DNA from 4 places in the Micromonospora sp. NPDC049523 genome. Region 3 is predicted to be linked to each of the others. Evidence: riboswitches for the same ligand, from Rfam matches in the RefSeq annotation. Region 3 holds a riboswitch; each other region holds the start of a gene.
The links. A riboswitch is a leader RNA that binds a small molecule or an ion and turns the genes downstream of it on or off. The one in region 3 is predicted to bind cobalamin.

Region 1 (5,768 bases), on a different contig from region 3:
GGACGCCCGAGTACGGCCGCGGCCGCGCTGACCGAGGTCACGCCCGGCACCACCTCGGTCGGGTAGCGACCAGCAAGCCGCTTGTGCATGTGCATGTACGAGCCGTAGAAGAACGGGTCGCCCTCGCAGAGGACCACCACGTCCCGCCCGGCGTCCAGGTGTGCGGCGAGCCGGGCCGCGCTCGCCGCGTAGAACTCCTCGATCTCGGCCCGGTAGCCGTCCGGGTGCTCCGGCTTCTCCGTGGTGACCGGGTAGGTCAGCGCCTCCTCGATCTGCCCGTCCCGCAGGTACGGCTCGGCGATCGTCCGCGCCACACTCCGCCCGTGGCGCGCACTGTGGTACGCGATCACGTCCGCCCGCTCGACCAGCCGGGCGGCCTTCACCGTCACCAGTTCCGGGTCACCCGGTCCGAGCCCCACCCCGTACAGCCGGCCCGTGGTGCGGCCCGGTTCCGTCCCGCTGCCGTCGAGGCCCGGTTCCGTCGCGTCCACGGGCATGCCGCCGTCCACGCTGGTCACTCTTTCTCGCTGGCGATGGCGTTGATCGCCGCCGCGGTCATCGCGCTGCCACCGCGCCGCCCGTGCACGACCAGGTATTCCAGTCCGCCGGCATGGTCGGCGAGCGCCCGCTTGGACTCGGCCGCGCCGATGAAGCCGACCGGGATGCCGAGCACCGCCGCCGGCCGCCCCGCACCCGCGTCGACCATTTCGAGCAGGCGGAACAGCGCGGTCGGGGCGTTGCCGACGGCTACCACCGCGCCGTCGAGCCGGTCGCCCCACAACTCCAGCGCGGCGGCGCTGCGGGTGGTGCCGAGTTCGGCGGCGAGCGCGGGCACCCGTGGGTCGCGCAGGGTGCAGATCACCTCGTTGTCGGCGGGCAGCCGGGTCCGGGTCACCCCGGAGGCGACCATCTCGGCGTCACAGAGGATCGGCGCCCCGGCGCGCAGCGCCGCCCGCGCCGCCGACACCACGCCGGGGGAGTGGTCGACGTCCGCCGGCAGGTCGACCATGCCGCAGGCGTGGATCATGCGTACGGTCACCGCGGCGACGTCGTCGGGCAGGCCCGACAGGTCCGCCTCGGCGCGGATCGTGGCGAACGACCGGCGGTAGATCTCCGCACCGTCGCGGACGTAGTCGATCACTTACCCCTCCGTGCCGCCGCGATCGCGGCAGCGGTTTCGTCCAGCGTCGCCGACCGCGGGTGCGGTCGACCGTCCAGGCTGACCTGGTAACCCTCGACGGTGGCCAGCACCTCGACATGCCGGTCCGCCGGCCGGCCGCAGCGCCGCTCACAACCGACCCAGTGCACCGGCAGGTCGCCAGCGCCCGGCACCGCCGAGGCGTGCACCCGGGTGGCGTCGGTCCGTACGTTCGCGAGCGCCTTCGCGCAGCCGGGACGCCCGGCGCAGCCGGTCACCCCGACCCAACCGGCGGCGGCATCCGCCACCAGACCCTCGGCCGCAAGCGTCGCCAGCCGGCGCTCAGCCTCGCGGGTGCTCAGATCGGGTACCACGACGGTGCGCCACGGAGTGATGTTGATCTCGTCGCTGCCCGCGCTCGCGGCTGCCCCGAGTGCGTCGAGCTGCGCTTTGGTGAGCCGGCCGAGCGGCACCACCAGCGCCAGCGCCACCCGCCCGTCGAGCTGGGACACCGCCCCGACCGGTGCTCGCGTCGGCACCTCGGGGATCGTCAGGTCGCCGGGCGGCACCAGGAGCGTCGGGTCGAGCGCCGCAACCAGGCGGGCGGTGACCCTCCGTACGCCGTCGTCGAGTTCGGCCAGCCGCCAGGCGGTGCTGTGCTGCGCGGTGGACTCGGCGAGGAACAAGCGCGCGGCGAGCAGGGCGGTCGAGGCGGCCTCCCGCGGGCTGACCCGTACTCCCGTGTCGGTGCCGGCCAGCAGCACCGCCACCGGACCTCCCGGCACGGCGAGCAGCCCCACGTCCGCCCCGAAGCCGGTCACGTCGCCCCGACCGTCGTCGACGGTGAACAGGAACCGACCGGGCAACCCGGCCAGCGCCGGATCTGCGCAGAGCCCCTCGTCCAGCGCGTCGACCAGCGGCCGGACGTCGAGCAAACCCCCACCGACCCGACCACTGAGTACGGAGGCGATGACGTTGCGTACGCGTTCGTGGGTCTCCGACGGCAGCAGCCCCGCCTCGTACAACCGGGCGGCCAGTTCCCGCTCGGCACCCGCCCGCAGGCCACGAAGCTGTACGTTCCCGCGCGAGGTCAGCTCCAGACCACCGTCACCGAGTTCGTCCGTGGCGGCGGCCAGCGCGGCCAACTGGTCGGCGTGCAGCCGCCCACCGGGCACCCGCACCCGGGCCAGGTTGCCGTCGGCAGCGGCATGTACGCGCAGCGTCCCCGGACAGGCGTCCGGTGCCGACCGCCCTCGTGGTGACCACACCCGGCGGATACTACGGCCTGGGTGGGCCCACCCCGGCGGAGCGGCACCCCTACCGGGGGCCGCTTGACGAACGGGGGTCCGACTCGTGAGAGTGAGAACCGCTGAACGCGGCGACAGGTGGAGGAAGCCGGTGTGATCCCGGCGCGGTCCCGCCACTGTTACCGGGGAGCGGACCCCGACACGGTCACGGCCCACACGGGCGGGAAGACCGGGGCGAGCGACGATCCGGGAGCCAGGAGACTCCGGGTCACCGCGCGGCATGGAGCGTACCCGTCCGGGCCCGCCCCGAGCCGCAACCGACGAACCCGGGGCGCGGACCCCGAGGGAGGAACCACCATGTCACGCCACGCCCTGCGCGGTGCCCGATGATCCTGCTCCTCTCCACCTCGGACACCGACCTGCTCTCCGGCAGGGCCAGTGGCGCCGACTTCCGGCTGGCCAACCCGGCCCGCACCTCGGTCGAGGACCTGCCCGCCCTGCTCGACGGCGTCGACCTCGTGGTCGTACGCATCCTCGGCGGCTACCGGGCCTGGGAGGAGGGGCTGGACGCGCTGCTGGCGGGTGCGCTGCCGGTCGTACTCCTCGGTGGTGAGCAGGCACCGGACGCGGAGCTGATGCGCCGCTCGACCGTGCCCGCCGGGGTGGCCGCGGAGGCCCACGCCTACCTCGCGCACGGCGGCCCGGCCAACCTCACCGAGCTGCACCGGTTCCTCTCCGACACGATCCTGCTCACCGGGTACGGCTTCGCCCCACCGGTGCCGACCCCCGAATGGGGACGGCTGGAGCGTACGGCCCGCAACAGCGACGGGCCGGTGATCGGGGTCCTCTACTACCGGGCCCACCACGTGGCCGGCAACACCGCCTTCGTCGAGACGCTCTGCACCGCGATCGAGGACGCCGGAGGTCGCCCGCTGCCGGTCTACTGCGCGTCGCTGCGCAGCCCGCAGGCCGCCCTGCTGGAAACCCTCGGTGAGGCGGACGCGCTGGTCGTGACCGTGCTCGCCGCCGGTGGCAGCCGACCCGCCGAGGCCGGTGCCGGCGGCGACGACGAGGCCTGGGACGTCGGCGCGCTCGCCGCCCTCGACGTGCCGATCCTGCAGGGGCTCTGCCTGACCAGCAGCCGTGCGGTCTGGGCGGACAACGACGACGGCCTCTCCCCGCTGGACACCGCCACCCAGGTCGCCATCCCCGAGTTCGACGGCCGGATCATCACCGTGCCGTTCTCGTTCAAGGAGATCGACTCCGACGGGCTGACCGTCTACGTGGCCGACCCGGAGCGATCCGCCCGGGTCGCCGGCATCGCGGTACGGCACGGCTCGCTGCGCCACATCCCGCCCGCGCAGCGCCGGATCGTGCTGATGCTGTCGGCGTACCCGACCAAGCACGCCCGGATCGGCAACGCGGTCGGCCTCGACACCCCGGCCAGCGTCGTCCGGCTGCTCACCGCCATGCGCGACCAGGGGTACGACATCGGTCCGGCCGACGGCCCCGACGCCTTCCCCGGAGTGACCGCCGGTGACGGCGACGCCCTGGTGCACGCGCTGATCGCCGCCGGTGGCCAGGACCTCAACTGGCTCACCGAGCAGCAGCTCGAAGCCAACCCGATCCGGATCCCGGCCAGCCGCTACCGGGCCTGGTACGACACCCTCCCGTCCGAGCTGCGCGAGGGCATGGAACGGCACTGGGGGCCGCCGCCCGGTGAACTGTTTGTCGACACCTCCCGCGACCCCGATGGCGAGATCGTGCTCGCCGCGCTGCGTTCCGGGAACACCGTGGTCATGGTCCAACCGCCGCGTGGTTTCGGCGAGAACCCGGTCGCCATCTACCACGACCCGGACCTGCCGCCGAGCCACCACTACCTGGCCGCGTACCGGTGGCTGGCCGACGAGTTCGGCGCGCACGCGATGGTGCACGTCGGCAAGCACGGCAACCTGGAGTGGCTGCCCGGCAAGACGCTCGGCATGTCCGCCGCCTGCGGGTCCGACGCCGCCCTCGGTGACCTGCCGCTGATCTACCCGTTCCTGGTCAACGACCCCGGCGAGGGGACCCAGGCCAAGCGGCGGGCGCACGCCACCCTGGTCGACCACCTGATCCCGCCGATGGCCCGCGCCGACAGCTACGGCGACATCGCCCGGCTGGAACAGCTCCTCGACGAACACGCGAACATCGCCGCGCTGGACCCGGCGAAGCTGCCGGCGATCCGGGCCCAGATCTGGACCCTGATCCAGGCCGCCAAGCTCGACCACGACCTCGGCCTGTCCGACCGGCCGCACGACGCCGAGTTCGACGAGTTCATCCTGCACGTCGACGGCTGGCTCTGCGAGGTCAAGGACGTCCAGATCCGCGACGGGCTGCACGTACTCGGGGTGGCGCCGAGCGGGCAGAACCGGGTCGACCTGGTGCTGGCGATGCTCCGCGCCCGGCAGATGTGGGCCGGTCAGGTCGCCGCCCTGCCCGGCCTGCGCGAGGCGCTCGGCCTGACCGAGGACGGCACCGCCGGCCGGGTCGAGGTCGACCGGATCGAGGAAACCGCCCGCGCGTTGGTGCTGGCGATGGAGGAACGGGACTGGACACCCGGCGTCGGCACCGAGGTGTGCGAACGGGTGCTCGGCGACGCCGTGGCCGACCACGAACCGGTGGTCCGGGTGCTGGAGTTCGCGGCAGGCGAGATCGTGCCCCGGCTGGACCGGACCAGCGACGAGATGACCTCGGTGCTGCACGCCCTCGACGGCGGCTACGTGGCCGCCGGCCCGAGCGGATCGCCACTGCGCGGCCTGGTCAACGTGCTGCCCACCGGCCGCAACTTCTACTCCGTCGACCCGAAGGCGGTGCCGAGCCGGCTGGCCTGGGAAGCCGGGCAGGCGATGGCGGACTCGCTGCTGGCCCGCTACAAGGCCGACAACGGGGAGTGGCCGCGCTCGGTCGGACTGTCCATGTGGGGCACCAGCGCCATGCGTACCGCCGGTGACGACATCGCCGAGGTACTCGCGCTGCTCGGCGTACGGCCACGCTGGGACGAGGCGTCGCGTCGGGTCACCGGCCTGGAACCGATCGACCCGGCCGAACTGGGCCGGCCCCGCATCGACGTCACGATGCGGATCAGCGGCTTCTTCCGGGACGCGTTCCCGCACGTGGTGGCCCTGCTCGACGACGCGGTACGCCTCGTCGCCGGACTCGACGAGCCGGCCGAGTCGAACTACGTACGCGCACACGCGCTCGCCGACCAGGCCGAGCACGGCGACGAGCGGCGCTCGACCATGCGCATCTTCGGCTCCAAACCGGGCGCGTACGGGGCCGGACTGCTCCCGCTGATCGACAGCCGGAACTGGCGCGACGACGCGGACCTCGCCGAGGTGTACGCG
Region 2 (5,768 bases), on a different contig from region 3:
GTCGAGCGGGCTGCCGCCGCGCTGCGTCCACTGCTGCCCTCGATCGACCTGCTGGTCGCCTCCGACGACGAACTGGGCGTACTGACCGATGATCCGGACCCGGTCGGCGCACTGTGCGCCGCGGGTGTGCCGGAGGTGGTGGTCAAACACGGCGGGCAGGGTGCCACCAGCCACAGCGGACGGGGAACCGTGCACGCCCCGGCCCGTACGGTTCCGGTGGTCGACACCGTCGGCGCCGGGGACGCGTTCGTCGCCGGGCTGCTGTCGGGGCTGCTCGACGGGCTCGACGTGGCCGGACGGCTGGACCGGGCCGTCACCACCGGCGCGTTCGCGGTCGCCACCCGGGGCGACTGGGAAGGGCTGCCCACCCGCGCCGAGCTGTCGTTGCTCGACCACGCCCCCGGCAGCGCCGTACGCTGAACCGCTCCGCGCGGCGCCCTTGTGCCCGCCATCCGTGCGGCGCCTTTGTGCCCGCCATCCGTGCGGCGCCCTTCTGCCTGCCATCCGTGCGGCGCCCGTGCGTCCGCTGTCCGCTGAGCACCCTTGTGGAGGAAACGATGCGGCTCACCGAGCCGACCCCGTGGAGTAACGACCGGTTCGAGTTGGGCGAGGGAGCCCGTTGGGTGGACGGCCGGCTGGTCCTGGTCGACCTGCTCGCCGGCCGGCTGTTGGAGACCACCGGCGAGGCACCCACGCCGCTGCGGGAACTCCGCCGGCTGGACGCCCCGCTCGGCGCGGTGGCGCCGATCGCCGGGCGGCCCGGTGACTGGGTGGCCGCGACCGGCACCGGAATCGCCGTGCTCACCGGCACCGACGGCTACCGCGAACTCGCCGACCTGGAGAGCGCCAATCCCTCACCCGCGCGGATGAACGACGCGGTCGCGGATCCGCACGGCCGTTTCTGGGCCGGCAGCATGGCGTACGACAACACGCCCGGCGCCGGCACCCTCTACCGCTACACCGGGTCGGGTGCGCCGGTACCCGTCGTCACCGGCCTGACCATCGCCAACGGGCCCGCGTTCGACGCCGCCGGCACCACCATGTACCTGGCCGACACGCCCCGGGGCGAGGTGGACCGCTTCGCCGTCGACCCGCGTACCGGGGATCTCTCCGGTCGGCAGCCGTTCCTGCGACTCGCCCCCGACGAGGGTGTCCCGGACGGCATGACGGTCGACGCCGCCGGCCACCTCTGGGTCGCCCTCTGGGGCGGGTACGCCGTCCGCCGCTACCGCCCCGACGGCACCCTGGATCGCGAGCTGCGCCTGCCAACCGCCCAACCCACCAGCGTCTGCCTGGGCGGCCCGAACCTGTCTCGCCTCTTCATCACCACCGCCCACCACTCCCTGTCCCCCCGCCACCCCCAAGACGGCGCCCTCCTAGCGATGGACACCGAAACCCCCGGCCTCCCCACCCACCCCGCCACCCCACCCCGTTGATCATGAAGTTAGCGCGGGTTTTCGGCCTCTACGGTGTCGTTAACTTCATGATCGACGGGGTGCTTCGGGTGGTTTTGGATGAGGGAGGTGGCGGTTAGGACCAGGGCTGTGCCGGTGAGGGTGGGGAGGGTTACCGGTTCGTGGAGGGCTAGGGCGCCTAGGAAGAGTGCGACTACGGGGAGAAGGTAGGTGGTGGTGGACGCGACGGTCGATCCCAGGTCGTCGATGAGGCGGTAGTTCAGTACGTAGGCCAGCCCGGTACCGACGGTGCCGAGCAGCAGCAGGCTGCCGACCGGCACCACGCCCCACGTCGGCGCGGTCAGGCCACCGAAGGGCAGGGCGAGGGTGAGCAGTACCGCCCCGGCGGCGAGCTGACAGGCTGCCAGCACCATCGGGGGAATGCCACGTCCGGTGAGATACCGGCCCATGTAGACGAAACTGACGCCATAGCTCGCCGCGGCGGCGAGGCAGGCCAGCCCGCCCCAACTCGCGATGTCACCGGCCGACTCCCAGGGCGTGAAGATCAGCACGGTTCCGGCGAAACCGAGTGCGATGCCCATCCCGCGCCGGAGGCTCACCGCCCGGTCGGTACCGGCGAGTACGGCGACCAGCACCGTCCACAGCGGTGTGGTCGCGTTGAGGACTCCGGCGACGTTCGACCCCACGGTCTGCTCGCCGAATCCGACGAGCGTGTACGGGATCGCGTTGGCGAACAGCGCCGCGACGACAAGATGCGCCCAGATGCCGCGCCGGGTCGGGAAGGGCATCCTCCGTAGCAGGGCGATGGGTGCCAGCACCGCTACCCCGAGCAGCAGCCGGAACAGGACGAGTTGGACCGGTGTGAACCCGTCCAGTGCCAGTTTGATCCAGAGGAAGCCGGAGCCCCAGATCAGGGCGAGCAGGGCGAGTCTCAGGGCATTTCCGCGGCTCAATCCGTCTCCCCGTTCCGGTACTCGATCTCCGGCAGGTCGAGGACGACCCGGCGGACCGGTGCGGGTTCATGATCCACCGCGGGTCGGCCGAGCGGGGGCCCGGCTGCCGCCGACTATGCCCCCACCCGGTCCCGCCGGTTGGCCCGGACCAGCGCCCAGGTTGCCAGCGACACCCCGATCCCGGCGAAGAGGGTCGCACCCAGCAACAGGTACGCCGTGTCGTGGTTCTCACCGGCGCGAGCGTCGTTGACGTCGGCTTCCGGAGCCTGCGGGTCGTAGACGATCGGCACCTCGTCGCCGACCGCCGGCTGGGGACCGGACGCCTCGTCGCCCTGGCCGATCAACGCCCGCACCTGCCTGCCGTCGGGCGTACGGAACTCGACCTCGGTCCGTTTGGCCTTGCCCGCACCGACGTCCACCACCCGGGCGGTGGTTCGTTCACCGTGATCCCGCAACGCGTTGTCATTGCGCCACACCTGCACCGTCGCGATCGCGAACCCGACGATCACCGCGATCCCGAGACCGACGAAGAGCGGCACCGGCGGCCGACGACGTTTCCCGAAGAAGACCATGGACGTCGATTACCCGGTCGGTGCGGAAGACGAACCGGGCGACGCGCGGTCGCGGTGGTCACGTTGACGCCGGACCGGTCCGTGGGACAGCATGGCCTGCACGAGCGGTGCGCGGAGGAACCCGGTGCGAGTCCGGGGCGGTCCCGCCACTGTGACCGGGGAGTGACCTCTCACGTACGGGCCACGGCCGAGCGGCCGGAAGGTCGAGGGGAAGCGTCGATCCGGGAGTCAGGAGACTCCGACCGCTCGGTGACACCCAGCCACACGCGGGCGTGGATACCCGCGGAAGGGACTTGAGCATGGCTTCTGCGCGCCTGAGCGGGCGATGACCCCGCCGTACCCCTTCTCCGCCGTCGTCGGCCTGGCCGAACTGCGACTGGCCCTGCTGCTCAACGCGGTTTCTCCGGCGATCGGCGGGGTGCTCGTCCGGGGTGAGAAGGGCACCGCCAAGTCGACCATCGTCCGGGCGCTCGCCGCGCTGCTGCCCGACGTCGACGTGGTCCCCGGCTGCCGGTTCGCCTGCGACCCGGCCAACCCGGACTCCGAGTGCCCGGACGGCCCGCACGAACCGGGCGTGGTCGGCCTGCGGCGCCGCGCGACCCTGGTCGAGCTGCCGGTCGGCGCCACCGAGGACCGGGTGGTCGGCACCCTCGACCTGCAACGTGCCCTGGCCGACGGGATCAAGGCGTACGAGCCGGGGCTGCTCGCCTCCGCCCATCGCGGGGTGCTCTACGTCGACGAGGTGAACCTGCTGCCGGACCACCTGGTGGACCTGCTGCTGGACGCCGCCGCGATGGGTCGGGCGCACGTCGAACGCGACGGGGTGTCGGTCAAGCACGCCGCCCGGTTCCTGCTCGTCGGCACGATGAACCCGGAGGAGGGCGAACCCCGCCCCCAACTCGTGGACCGGTTCGGGCTGGTGGTCGCGGTGACCGCACCCCGGGAAACGGCTCCCCGGGCCGAGGTGGTCCGGCGGCGGCTCGCGTACGAGACGGACCCGGTGGGCTTCGCGGCACGCTGGGTCGACGAGGACGCCGTACTCGCCGAGCGGATCGCGGTCGCCCGTCGACGCCTGCCCGGGGTGCGGCTGCCCGACCAGGAACTGGACCGGATCGCCACCATCTGCCTCGCGTACGGGGTGGACGGGTTGCGCGCCGACATCGTGGTCGCCCGGACCGCGGTGGCGCTCGCCGCCTGGCACGACCGGGACGTGGTGACCGCCGACGACGTCGCCGCCGCGGCCAGGCTCGCCCTGCCGCACCGCCGCCGCCGGGACCCGCTCGACCCGCCCGGCGCCGACCAGGAGAAGCTCGAGGAACTGCTGAGCGAGCACGGTGCGGACGCCGACCCGGAGCCGGACCCGCCGGCCGGACCCGACGACGATCCCGACGGTGGCCCGCCCGACGGGCCGCCCGAGGGACCCGACGGTGGCCCGCCACCGGGCGGACCCGACCGGGGACCGGACTCGTCCGACGGGACACCCCCGGCGGCCACCGGACCGGAGCAGACCGGCCCGGACGAACAACCCGTACCGGAGCAGCGGACGGACGAGCAGAAGACGGATCAGCCGACCGCCGGAAACCAGCCGACGGTCGCGGCGACCAGCCCGTACCGGACCCGTGCGCTGGCCGTACGCGGACGGGGGACCGGTGCGCACACCGGCCGCCGCTCCCCGGCGTACGCCCGGCGGGGTCGGGTGGTCGGGGCCCGGCTGCCGGCCGGCCGGCTGACCAGCCTGCACCTGCCCGCCACCCTGCTGGCCACCGCCCGGCGCGGAGCCCGCACGGTCACGGCAGCGGACCTGCGCGAGGCGGTGCACGTCGGGCGGGAGGCGAACCTGGTGCTCTTCGTGGTCGACGCCTCCGGGTCGATGGCGGCGCGCCGCCGGATGCGGGTGGTGAAGACCGCCGTGCTGTCGCTGCTGCGCGACGCCTACCAGCGGCGGGACAAGATCGGCATGATCACGTTCCGGGGCACCGGGGCGAGTACGGTGCTGGAACCGACCGCCAGCCACGAGGTCGGCGTGCTGCGGTTGGCCGAACTGCGCACCGGAGGCCGTACCCCGCTCGCCGCTGGCCTGCGCCAGGCGGCCCGGACCCTGGAGTCCGAACGCCGCCGCGACCCGCGCCGCCGGCCCCTGCTGGTGGTGGTGACGGACGGTCGGGCGACCAGCGGTCCGGACCCGTTGACCGTCGTGCCGTCGCTGGCCGACGTCGCCTCCGTGGTGGTCGACTGCGAGTCCGGGCCGATCCGGCTCGGGCTGGCCCGGCGGCTCGCCACCGCACTCGACGCCGACTGCGTCCCGCTGGACGCGCTGCACACTCTCGGAAAGGCGGCCTGACATGCCCCAGGGCAAGCCGGAGCAGGTACCCGACGACGGTCTCACCACCCGGGAGCGGCGCCGCCAGCCGGTCACGGCGGTGCACACCGGTCAGGGCAAGGGCAAGTCGACCGCGGCGTTCGGGATGGCGTTGCGGGCCTGGAGCGCCGGTTGGCCGATCGCCGTCTTCCAGTTCGTGAAGAGCCCGAAGTGGAAGGTCGGCGAGGAGACCGCGCTGCGTGCGCTCGGGGAGAGCGGCAAGGGCGGCAGCGTGGTCTGGCACAAGATGGGCGAGGGCTGGTCCTGGATCCAGCGCCCCGGCACCGAGCGTGACCACGCGGTCGAGGCGGCCGAGGGCTGGGCCCAGATTAAACGCGACCTGGCCGCCGAGGCGTACCGCTTCTACGTGCTGGACGAGTTCACCTATCCGATCAAGTGGGGCTGGATCGACATCGACGACGTGGTCGCCACGCTGCGTGACCGGCCGGGCAACCAGCACGTGGTGATC
Region 3 (5,768 bases):
CGGCTCGTTCCTGGAGTTGAGCTGGGGCGGCAGCGAGCCGTCGACGTTGGCCGACGGCAGCACCCGTACCTTCCTCGAAGACGGGGACACCGTCACCATCACCGCCACCGCACCGGGTCCGGACGGCCGCCCGCTCGCCCTGGGCGAGGTAACCGGCACCGTCTCCCCCGCCCGCCGGTAACCCCTTCCGGGGCGCGTCGATCGGTCACAGCGAGCCCGACTCGCATCGATGGTCGAAGAGACAAACCTCGTCCATCGATTGTGGAACGGGCGAAGTGCGTTGTCCGTTGCGCCCATCGCACAGCGCGTCCGTAGCCCCGCCGCTGTTCTCCGGCATGTTGCAGTCGGTAACGCGTGTCGCACTCTGCGCCGTGTAAGAATACCGGCGAATGCACTGTTATGTGCATAAACTCGGACCAAAGGGGTATAAAATGCAGATCGATCTCGCGCGCGCGACGTGGCGTAAGAGCGCCCGCTCGAACGACCAGGGCTGGTGTGTCGAGGTGGCCGACAACCTGGCCGACGTCGTCGGTGTCCGCGACTCCAAGGACGTCACCGGCCCGGTGCTGGCCTTCAGCCCGACCGACTGGTCCGCGTTCGTCGGCGCGGCACGATCCGGCGCCTTCGACGGCTGATTCAGACCAACCGCAACGCTTGGTTTTCGGGCGGCCCCGCCCACTCCGTGACTGGCCGGGGCCGCCCCTGTGCGTCTGCCGCCGAGGCATGCTCGACGTTGATCCACGCGCGCTGAGCTGTTCTGGGAGTGGCCTGGAAACAGCTCAGCGCGCAGTGATCATGGTTCCCGTGGGCGCTGTGGCGGGCGAAGCCCGGATTCTCGTGGTTCTACGAGTCCGCGGGATTGGTGGCGGTGGGGTCGGTGGCGGTGCGGATGCGGCTGACGAGTTGTTCCAGGGCGGCGACCTCGGCCCGTAGGGCGGCCCGCCCCTGCCTGGTGAGTCGGAGCCAGGTGCAGGGGCGGCGCGCCTCGTAACCCTTGATCACCTGCAACAACTCGGCCTGTTCCAGGATCCGCAGGTGCCGGTTCAGGTTGCCGTCGGTGAGCCCGAGTTCGTCCCGCAGGGTGGCGAACTTGCACTCCTGCGTCGCGCTGAGCACGGTGAGAATGCCCAGGCGTACGCGTTGGTGGACGGTGTCGTCCAGCGCGAGCGCCGGATGCGGCGCCTGCGGGTCATTCACCGGCATACCTTCGGGACCGCCGGGCGCGTACGGCGGCGAAGATGACCAGGGGCAGTGCCATCAGCACAAGATAGTGGCCCGGTCGGAGGGCGAGTTCGCCACCGAGCGCGTCCGGGTTGCCGTCGATGAGTTGGATCACCCACGGCGGCAGGTAACCCAGGCGGGGATTGCCGCAGAGCCAGACCGCCAGCAGGGCGATCCACACCCCGGCTACCGCGAGGCCGAGGCTACGTTCCACCCGGGCGAGCGCGACCAGGGCCGCCGCGATCGGCAGCAGTGGTGTCAACAGGCCCTGCCACCAGAAGCCGGTGTTGGCGATCAGTTCGTCGGACGGTGGGCCCTTCGGTACCGCCGCGAGTATCGCGAGCAGCACCAGGACGCCCAGGGCGGTCCCCGCGAACGGCCACCAGGCCACCCGGAGCCCCAGTTGGCGGGAGCGCCACCGGTACCAGGCCCCGATTACCGCGATCAGCAGCGGTGTGCCGAGGAACCAGAACAGGTACGACGCGAGCGGGCTGCGCTGCTGGTCGGGCAAGCCGGCCCAGTACGGGTACTCGGCGGTGATCGCGTACGCCGGCTCGAACGGGTAGCGGTAGAGGGCGATGCTCAGCAGCAGCAGGGCCGCCACACCCGCTGCCGGTAGCCAGGCCCCGCCGTGGGCGCGGGCGTGGGTGCGTTGACGCAGGCGCCTCAGTTCGACCAGTGTCCGTTCGGCTTCCCCCGTGTCAGCCGGGCTCATGGCCCCTCCTCAACTCTGCAACAGTGATTTACTCTGCAATGCAAAGTATGCGGGCGGGTCCCCAGTGGAGGCAAGGCCCGGAGAAGATCAGACGGAGGGACGCCAGCGGTCCTGGTGGATCGCCGCCGACAGTGGACGGCGCCGACGCCAACCGTGTCGTTCCAGGTCGGGGGTCTGCTCGAAGTGGGTCACCGGGCCGAGGCAGAGCCAGGCGACCGGGCGGATGGTGGCGGGGATGCCGAGCAGGTCCCGCAGGAACGGCTCCCGGTAGAACGACACCCAGCCGACCCCGAGCCGCTCGGCGCTGGCGGCCAGCCACAGGTTCTGGATCGCCAGGCAGACCGAGTAGAGACCGGCGTCGGCGATCGCGTGCCGACCGAGCACCGCCGGACCACCCCGGTCCGGGTCGTACGTGACCACGACCGACAGGGTCGACTCGCGTACGCCGTCGATCTTGATCCGGGCGAAGCGCTCGGCGGCGTCGCCGTCCAGGGTGGACGCGAAGGTGTCCCGCTCCCGTTCGACGTGCTGGTGGAACCTCTGCCGCAGGTCCGGATCCCGGACCAGGACGAAGTCCCAGGGCTGGGACAGCCCGACGCTGGGCGCGGCGTGCGCCGCCGTCAGGACCCGGTGCAGCACCTCGTCCGGGATCGGGGCACCGGTGAACTGGGCACGTACGTCCCGGCGGCGGTGGATGACGTCGTAGAGATCGGTGTCCAAGGCAGGCTCCCGCTGCGCTCGCGCCCCCGAAGGGGGCTGGTGACAGCGAGGCCGGTCTTCGGACTTCCGGATCTGCGCTGGTCACCCGCCTTCCCAGCCCCTCGGGCCAGTGGCTGCGTCTCGTACGCGTGGGTGGCAGCTCCCCGGTCACCGCGGCGGGCCCGTGCCGGAATCACACCGGCTTCCCGATTCTCCCCGCTCGCGCGGGGCACCTCGCAACAGTTCGTGCCGCTGCGCACCCTAGCGGGACGGGCTCCGGGATCCGGGCGGGGAGGGTTCGATCGTCACTCGGGTCACGTTCTCGTCGCCTTCCGCGAATGTTCGCGTTAATGGTCGGTCACCGGCCGTACGGTGGAGGTTCGGGAGGTGTGATGGCGACGGTAGCGGTGACCCGGCTGGTGCAGGCGTCCGCCGAGGAGTTGTGGCAGGTCTTCACCGACCTGCCCGGCCGATCCGACTGGCTTTCCACGATCAACGGGATCGAGGTGCTCACCGCCGGCCCGATGCGGGTCGGCACGGTCTGGCGGGAGAGCCACCACCTGCCCGACGGCACCGAGTTGCTGGAGGAGTTCCGGGTGGAGGAACTCAGCCCACCGCACCGGCTCACCGTCAGCTCGTCCGGCGTCGGCGTCGACTACCGGACCGTGTACACCTTCACCGCGGTCCAGGGGCGGCGTCGGCGGCGGCGCAGCGGCTGGACCGCGGTCAGCGTGGTGCAGCAGGGTGCGGTCACGGCACCGTACGCGCGGCTGCTCGCGCTGGTGTTCGGTGGACTCGCCGCTCGTACCGTCGAGGGTGCGTTGCGTCGTGACCTGGCCGACCTGGCCGCCGTGGTCACCTCGACCGGGCATGATCATCGCGGGAACCCGGCCGCTGCCGCCTGACCTGCCAGCCGCACGCCAGGGTTGTCTGGGTAGGGTGCCCAGCGGAGGTACTGGATGCGATCGCGGGGCGGCGTGTGGGGCCGGCGCCGGCCGGCCGTGGTCGCGCTGGTGGCGGTGCTGGTCGTCGCGGCGGCAGCCGTGGTCACCTACCGTGTGCTCGCCCCCGCCGAGGTGCTCACCCCCGCCCGCGCCGACTATCCGGCCCCGGTGCGGGCGGCGACCGGGGTGGTCGGCACGCTCGCCTCCGCCCCGCTGATCGTGGACGGCCGGCTGCGGGTGTACGCCACCACCCGCCAGATCCGCGCCGACGAGCCGGTCGACGCCCGGACCCGGCGTACGCCGTACTGGTCATACCGGCGCTGGCCGGCCGAGCTGATCGGCATCGTGGCCAGTGGCACCACCGTGGTCAGCCGCTGGTCGGACGGGGATCTGGTCGCGCTGGACGCCCGTACCGGCCGGATCCGGTGGCGGGCCGACGGGCCACCACCCGGACACGGGTACGACGGACGCCGTACCGGGGCCAGCACGGTCTACACCCCAGCCGGACTGATCCCGGCCACCGCCAGCGGCGGACGGGCCGTACTGGTGGTGATCGGTGGGTCCGGGCTGCGCGGTCTCGACCTGACCGACGGGCGCGAGTTGTGGCGGGTCGACATCGACGGCTCCTGCCGGGCCGGGGCGCTCACCACCACCGCCGGTCAGCTCGTCACCGTCGACGCCTGCGCGTCGCCCCAGGTGGTGGAGTTCCACGACGTCCAGACCGGTCGGCTGGTCAACCGGTGGCGGCCGGAGGATGCCGGTCCGGAGTTGGCGGTGGCGCCGGTCGGCTGCGGCAACGGTGGCTCGAACTGCCCGGCGTTGCGGACCACCAGTGGTGGCAGCAGCCGGGGTTGGCTTCTGGGCCGGGGTGAGCCGACGCCGATGCCCCTGCTCGACCCGAACGAGGTGGTGCTCGAGGGCGACGTGGCGCTGACCCCGAGCGGGAACGAGCTGGTGGCCCGCTCGGTCCGGGAAGGCACCGAGTTGTGGCGGCGTACCGGGCCCGGGCCGGTGCGGATCGTCGCCGTACAGCCGGGGTTGGTGCACCTGCTCACCGACGCGCACGAGCTGATCACCCTGAACTCGACGACCGGGGCGCAACGGTCGAGCTTCCCGCTGGTCGCCGGTGACGAGGTGGTGCCCTGGCGGCCCGGCTTTGCGTACGCGGCGGACGGCTTCGTCGCGGTGGAGCGGCTGGCGCGGGCGGCACCCTCGGACGCGGCCGACGCGCAGTTCTACGCGGCGCCGCAGCCGGTGATCCTGGCCGCCAGCTGACTCGGCGCCGACGGCCAGGGGTCTCCGGTCGGGCTAGACCGACATCTCGGCCCGGCGGCGTCGGGAGCGGCGGATCAGGAACACCAGTACGGCGATCAGGATCAGGCCTGCCAGTGACCCGGCGGCGAGGACCCACGGCGAGTCGAGGCGGCTCAGGGGCGAACTGGGCTTGCCGACCTTGCCCGGGTCGGGGAAGGTGATCCTTCCGGACGCGCTCTGTTTGACCTGCCCACTTTCCAGGTTGACGTCGATCTGCCAGGGCCCGTTCGGTATTTCGCGGGGAAAGGCCGCGAGTACCGTCCCGGACTCGCCGGGTGCCAGAGTGGTGCCCGCGATCACGTCGAACGGGCCTGCGCGCATGCCGGCGGGGCCGTCGGAGAGGGCGACCGAGCCGGTCAGGTCGAGGGCGCGTTCACCCGTGTTCCTTACGGCGATGCGTACCGAGGGCACGCCGAGAGTGTCCCGGGCCGGGACCAGATCACCGATGCTGAAACTGGACGGAGGCTCGCCGCCGATGCCGATGTCGAGATAGGTCCGGACACCGACTCTGTGGATCTTGTTGACGTTGGCCCCGGGATCGGTCGCCGACGATATCGAGGCCCAGATCACCGCGTACCGTTCGCCCTTCGACGCCGCCGGCGGCACGGTGATGGTGGCCCGGAACCGGGCGTCCTCACCGGGGTCCAACTCCACCGACTCGCGGTCGAGCGAGATCCAGGAAGACAACTCGTTGGCAGTGCGTCCCTCGCCGAACTGGAACCGGGACTCCGATACGGACGCCGCAGCCGGGTAGAGCTCGATCTCCTGCCGTTCGTCGGTGTTGTTCGCTACCAACATCTGTCGATGGATGACCGTGCCGGGTGGCAGGTGGTCCACGATGTAACGCCGGGCGCGTGGATCCGCGCGGCGGTCGG
Region 4 (5,768 bases), on a different contig from region 3:
GTCAAACTGCTGTTCGTGGGTCTGGCCAGCATGGCCACGGCTGGACTGTTCAGCCTCCTGCTGACCTGGGCGGCCAGTCCGTACGACCTGGTGGCCGGAGACCGGTTCACCGCGTTGCAGTTCGGGGCGCGCAATATCGCACCCGTGGCGTACGCGGCCTTCGCCTTCGTGCTCGGCGCAACCGTGGGGCTGACGGTGCGCCGTACCGTGCCGGCCATGGCGCTCACCGCCGTGGTCTTCGCCGTGGTCCAGGTCGCCATGCCCGTGCTCGTCCGGCCGCATCTGATCGCGCCGGTCAGCGACTCGAAGGAGGTGACCGCGGAGACGGTCCGGAACCTCAGCTTCCTGGGCAGTGAGGCGGACATCGGGGGACTGCGGATCTCCGACGCCTGGGTCGTCTCGACCAGCAAACTGCTCAACTCGGACGGTCAGCCGGTCGAGCTGGACCGCTACCGAGCCTGCATCACCGGCGTGTTCGACGCGATCGCGGACTGCATGGGCAACCTCGACCTGCAGGTCCGGGTGGCGTACCAGCCGGGTGAGCGCTACTGGGACTTCCAGTGGTTGGAGTCGGCGATCTTCCTCGTGGCGGCCGTGGCACTGGCGGGCTTCGGCCTGTGGCGCATCCAGGGCCGCCTGCCCTGACGGGAGGGGCGGTGCCGGAAGCTCCCGGCACCGCCCCTCCCGCGTGCTCGGGCGCGGGTGGCGCGCACCTCGGCGGCCGCGGCGACGAGGCGGGCGAGGGCCTGTGTCCACCTCGGCGTAGCCACGGGTCTTCAACCCAGTCGAGGTACGCCTACTGCTCCGACCGGCGCAACGGCAGGGTGCGTGGGCGGCCGACCCACCCACCACCGGAGACGCTCAGAAGTCGTCGTCGAAGCTGACCGTGCCGCTCACCCCGACCTGGTACGCCGACACCCGGCGCTCGAAGAAGTTCGACAACTCCTGCACGTCCTGCAGTTCCATGAACGCGAACGGGTTCTTCGACCCGTACATCGGGGGAAGGTCGAGTTGCGCGAGCCGCCGGTCGGCGACGTGCTGGAGGTACTCGCGCATGTCCGGCAGGGACATCCCGGAGACGCCCTGTTCGAGCAGGTCCTCGGCGAACTGGACCTCACACTCGACCGCCTCGGCGAGCATGTCGCGCACCTGCTGGCGCATCTCGTCGTCGAACAGGTCCGGTTCCTCCCGACGGACGGTGTCCACGACGTCGAAGGCGAACGCCATGTGCATGGACTCGTCGCGGAACACCCAGTTGGTGCCGGAGGCGAGCCCGTGCAGCAATCCCCGGGAGCGGAGGAAGTAGACGTAGGCGAAGGCGCCGTAGAAGAACAGGCCCTCGATGCAGGCGGCGAAGCAGATCAGGTTGAGCAGGAACGCCCGCCGGTCCTCGCGGCTGCGCAACTCCCGCAGTTCGAAGATCGAGTCGATCCAGCGGAAGCAGAACTCGGCCTTGCGGCGGATCGACGGGATGTTCTCGATCGCGTCGAAGGCGGCGAACCGCTCCTGTTCGTCCGGCACGTACGTGTCGAGCAGGTTGAGGTAGAACTGGACGTGCACCGCCTCCTCGAACAGTTGCCGGGACAGGTAGAGCCTGCCCTCCGGCGAGTTGACGTGCTGGTAGAGGTTGAGCACCAGGTTGTTGGCGACGATGGTGTCGCCGGTGGCGAAGAACGCGACCAGGCGGCTGACCAGGTGCCGTTCGGCCGGGGTCAGCCGGCCGAGGTCGGCCAGGTCGGAGTGCAGGTCGACCTCCTCGACGGTCCAGGTGTTCTTGATCGCGTCGCGGTACCGGTCGAAGAAGTGCGGGTAGCGCATCGGCCGCAGGGTCAGGTCCATCCCCGGGTCGAGCAACATGGAGGTCTTGGCGGTGCTCGTCATCGTGTTGCCTCACGTGTGGGTGCGGGTGGGGGCTACTTACTGGCAGGCTTCGCAGGACTCGGGGTTCTCCAGCGAGCAGGCGACCGCGTCGGTGTCGACGGTCACCGGGCGGTCGATGGTGACGGTGGCCTGCTGGATCCGGGTGGCGGGACGGGAGCGCAGGTAATACGTGGTCTTCAGCCCCGACTTCCAGGCGTACAGGTACATCGAGGAGAGCTTGCCGATGTTCGGTGCGCTCATGAACAGGTTCAGCGACTGGCTCTGGTCGATGTACGGGGACCGGGCGGCAGCGAGGTCGATCAACGCCCGCTGGGGCAGTTCCCACGCGGTCCGGAACAGCTCCCGTACGTCGGCCGGCAGCGACTCGATGCCCTGGACCGAGCCCTCCGCGCGCCGGATCTCGGTACGCACCTGCTCGGTCCACCGGCCCAGCGCCTTGAGTTCCCGTACCAGGGCGGTGTTGATCTGCAGGAACTCCCCGGAGAGCGTCTCCCGCTTGAACAGGTTGGACACCTGCGGCTCGATGCACTCGTAACAACCGGCGATCGAGGCGATGGTCGCCGTCGGGGCGATCGCGACCAGCAGCGAGTTGCGCAGGCCGTGTGCCGCGATCCGCTGTCGTACCGCGCTCCAGCGCTGCTCCTGGGTGGGGGTCACCCCCCACAGGTCGGGCTGGAGCTGACCGCGCGCCGCCCGCGTCTGCGCGTACGCCGGGTGCGGTCCGAACTGTTCGGCCAGGTCGGCGGAGGTTTCCAGGGCGGTCAGGTAGATCTCCTCGGAGATCCTGGTGGAAAGCTCCGACGCCCGCGCGGAGTCGAACGGCAGCCGGAGCGCGAAGAAGACGTCCTGCAGGCCCATCAGGCCGAGCCCCACCGGCCGCCAACGCGGATTGCTCGCCGCCGCCTCGACGCTCGGGTAGTAGTTGATGTCGATCACCCGGTCGAGGAAGAGCACGGCGGTACGGACCGTGTCCCGTAGCCGCTCCCAGTCGATGTCGTCGCCCGCGACGTGCGCGGCCAGGTTGATCGAACCGAGGTTGCAGACCGCCGTCTCGCCGTCGCTGGATACCTCGACGATCTCGGTGCAGAGGTTCGACAGGTGCACCACGTTGCCGGGCTCGGCGGTCTGGTTGGACAGCCGGTTCGACGGGTCCTTGAACGTCATCCACCCGTTGCCGGTCTGGGCCAGGGTGCGCATCATCCGCCCGTACAGGTCACGGGCCTTGACCTGGCGCACGAACCGGCCGGCGGCCTCGGCGGACCGGTAGGCGGCGTCGAACTCGTCCCCCCACAGGTCGGGCAGTTCGGGCACCTCGGCCGGGTCGAACAGCGACCACGTCTCGTCCGCCTCGACCCGCCGCATGAACTCGTCCGGAATCCAGTTGGCCAGGTTGAGGTTGTGCGTACGCCGGGCGTCCTCACCGGTGTTGTCCCGCAGCTCCAGGAACTCCTCGATGTCCGGGTGCCACGGTTCCAGGTAGACGCAGGCCGCGCCCTTGCGACGGCCACCCTGGTTCACCGCCGCCACGCTCGCGTCCAGGGTCCGCAGCCACGGCACGATCCCGTTCGACAGGCCGTTCGTGCCCCGGATCAGCGCGCCCCGGGAACGCACCCGCGACCAGGCGATCCCGATCCCGCCGGCGAACTTCGACAGCTTTGCCACCTGGGCGTACCGGTCGTAGATCGAGTCGAGTTCGTCGCGGGGCGAGTCGACCAGGAAACAGGACGACATCTGGGTGTGCGCGGTGCCGGAGTTGAACAGCGTCGGGGAACTCGGCAGGTACGCGAGCGTTGACATCAACCGGTAGAACCCGATCGCCTCGCCGGGCGTACGGGACAGGCCGCAGGCGACCCGTAGCAGCCAGTACTGCGGCGTCTCCAGCACCAGCCGCCCGGTCGGGTGGCGCAGCAGGTAGCGGTCGTGGACCGTACGCAGCCCGAAGTATTCGAACCGCAGGTCGGCGGTGGGGTCGATCGCGTCGTCGAGCTTGCGGGCGTTGACCGCCACGAACCGTGCCGTGTCGTCGCCGATCAGCCCGAGTTCGTGGCCGAGGCGGATTGCCTGGCTGAACGACGCGATGCCGTGGCCGCGTACCTCCTTGTCGACGTAACCGGCCAGCAGCCGGGCCGCGAGCCGGGAGTACTGGGGCTCCTCGCCGATCATCTCGGCGGCGGTCTGGATCGACAACCGGTCCAGTTCGGCCGTGGTCGCCCCGTCGTAGAGTCCACTGATCGTCCGGGTAGCCACCCGCAGCGGGTCGATGTCGTCCAGGTCGTCCGCCCAGCGCTGCACCGCCCGGACGATCTTGTCGACGTCGACCGGTTCGAGTGTGCCGTTGCGCTTGCGTACCTGCATCTGCGTACGCCGCTGCCCCGGCGTGGGCAGATCGCCGCCCGTCGTCGTGCCGTCCGGCATCAACTCTGTGACCGTCACCTGTCGCTCCTCGGTACTCGTCGCCGACGAGGTCCGGAGTGCGCGCAGGCAGGCAGGGACGCACGCGAAACGCGCGTCTGTGCCGTCGGCCGTCCCGCGCGGCCTCGGACCGCCGCGCACGGATGGGCCGGCGCGGCGCGGCTGGCAGGTCTTCGGACTCATGGGCGCGGCCACGGCTACCCGTGACTCCCTACTGACCGTCGCTTCCCAGGTCACCCGGCAGAGGCCGGTTGTCTCCCAGTGCTGTGTGACGGCTGTCGTTCCCACTCACCGCTGCGGGGCAGTCCCGGACTTCCACCGGGTTCCCTCTTGCCTCAGCCAGGTTGGATACCCGGCCGAACCAGTCGCGCCACAGACTATATATGGGGGAGGCCTGGAAACCGAACACCAGATGTCGTGTCGGGTGTGTCGGCGGGCCGCGGCCTGGCACTCCCCATCGAGGTCGGTCACCCGCGGCCGGCGCGCGCCTCCCGAACCGTCCGTCGTGTCCTGTCCGGCCCGTCCCGGCCAGGCAGAGGACCCCGGCGTACGTCACCGAGCGCTACCGGTCAGAGGGAAGGAGACGCCGGTGAGGCGTTCGCTGGCGTCCCACAGTCGGCTGCCCTCGGCCGGGTCGTCGGCACCGCGGGGCAGCGCTACCGGCTTCGGCGTGCCGGCGGTCTGGTTGCGGGAGGCCGGGCCGATGAACTCTCCGGAGTGGACGTCGGGGCTGGTCGCGGCGTAGAGGCTGGGCCACGCCGCGCCCTCCGGCGAGCCCATCAGGAACTTCTCCATGACGCCGGTGAGGGCCCGGACGAGTGCACCCCGGGTGTGCTGCTGCAGGTTCGTCATGGCCGCGCCGGGGTGGATCACGACCGGGGTGATGGTCGTACCGGCGAGACGGCGGGCGAGTTCCCGGGTGAAGACGACGTTGGCGCGCTTGGACTTCGCGTAGGCGGCCATCGGACGGTAGCGTTCCTCGCTCATCAGGTCGGTCAGCGTCCCGCTGGGCCATTTCGCGGCGATCGCGCTGACCGTCACGATGCGAGCCGCGGGGGAGCGCAGCAGGGCGGGCAGCACCTGGGCGGTGAGCGCGAAGTGCCCGAGGTGGTTGGTGCCGACGGTCAGCTCGAATCCGTCCCTGGTGGTCCGGCGCTCCGGGATGTTCATGATCCCGGCGTTGTTGACCAGCAGGTCGAGGGTCTCGGTGGCGGCGACCCGAGCGGCCGCGTCCCTGACCGAGGACAGGTCGCCGAGGTCCAGGACCACGCTGTCCAGGTCCGCCTGCGGCAGTTCGGCGCGGAGCGTACGCACCGCCTCGTCGAGCCGCGGCCGGCTCCGCCCGGCGAGGATGACCCGGGCCCCGTGCCGGGCGAGCACCCGTGCCGTCTCCAGCCCGATTCCGCTGTTCGCGCCGGTGACGAGGGCGGTACGCCCGGTCTGGTCGGCGATCGCCTCGGGTGTCCAGTGAGTGT

Region 1: linked by a shared signal. The riboswitch ahead of cobN (cobaltochelatase subunit CobN) and the one ahead of bluB (5,6-dimethylbenzimidazole synthase) in region 3 are both predicted to bind cobalamin.
Region 2: linked by a shared signal. The riboswitch ahead of AB0J90_RS00640 (VWA domain-containing protein) and the one ahead of bluB (5,6-dimethylbenzimidazole synthase) in region 3 are both predicted to bind cobalamin.
Region 4: linked by a shared signal. The riboswitch ahead of AB0J90_RS32670 (ribonucleoside-diphosphate reductase subunit alpha) and the one ahead of bluB (5,6-dimethylbenzimidazole synthase) in region 3 are both predicted to bind cobalamin.

Annotation. Positions count from the first base shown of each region.
Region 1 covers NZ_JBFAPP010000001.1:117,187-122,954, reverse strand. Annotated here, with positions in the region: gene AB0J90_RS00565 (precorrin-2 C(20)-methyltransferase) at 1-497, opposite strand, end outside; gene AB0J90_RS00560 (precorrin-8X methylmutase) at 515-1,141, opposite strand; gene cobG (precorrin-3B synthase) at 1,138-2,406, opposite strand; cobalamin riboswitch at 2,527-2,649, shown strand; gene cobN (cobaltochelatase subunit CobN) at 2,772-5,768, shown strand, end outside.
Region 2 covers NZ_JBFAPP010000001.1:140,188-145,955, reverse strand. Annotated here, with positions in the region: gene AB0J90_RS00660 (sugar kinase) at 1-420, shown strand, start outside; gene AB0J90_RS00655 (SMP-30/gluconolactonase/LRE family protein) at 558-1,436, shown strand; gene AB0J90_RS00650 (DMT family transporter) at 1,445-2,368, opposite strand; gene AB0J90_RS00645 (DUF3592 domain-containing protein) at 2,482-2,940, opposite strand; cobalamin riboswitch at 3,055-3,179, shown strand; gene AB0J90_RS00640 (VWA domain-containing protein) at 3,266-5,281, shown strand; gene cobO (cob(I)yrinic acid a,c-diamide adenosyltransferase) at 5,283-5,768, shown strand, end outside.
Region 3 covers NZ_JBFAPP010000009.1:189,531-195,298, reverse strand. Annotated here, with positions in the region: gene fahA (fumarylacetoacetase) at 1-181, shown strand, start outside; gene AB0J90_RS16475 (DUF397 domain-containing protein) at 432-635, shown strand; gene AB0J90_RS16470 (transcriptional regulator) at 844-1,197, opposite strand; gene AB0J90_RS16465 (hypothetical protein) at 1,190-1,936, opposite strand; gene bluB (5,6-dimethylbenzimidazole synthase) at 2,024-2,656, opposite strand; cobalamin riboswitch at 2,688-2,887, opposite strand; gene AB0J90_RS16455 (SRPBCC family protein) at 3,028-3,540, shown strand; gene AB0J90_RS16450 (PQQ-binding-like beta-propeller repeat protein) at 3,595-4,854, shown strand; gene AB0J90_RS16445 (hypothetical protein) at 4,888-5,768, opposite strand, start outside.
Region 4 covers NZ_JBFAPP010000032.1:27,570-33,337, forward strand. Annotated here, with positions in the region: gene AB0J90_RS32660 (ABC transporter permease subunit) at 1-645, shown strand, start outside; gene AB0J90_RS32665 (ribonucleotide-diphosphate reductase subunit beta) at 862-1,881, opposite strand; gene AB0J90_RS32670 (ribonucleoside-diphosphate reductase subunit alpha) at 1,918-4,296, opposite strand; cobalamin riboswitch at 4,440-4,674, opposite strand; gene AB0J90_RS32675 (oxidoreductase) at 4,846-5,768, opposite strand, start outside.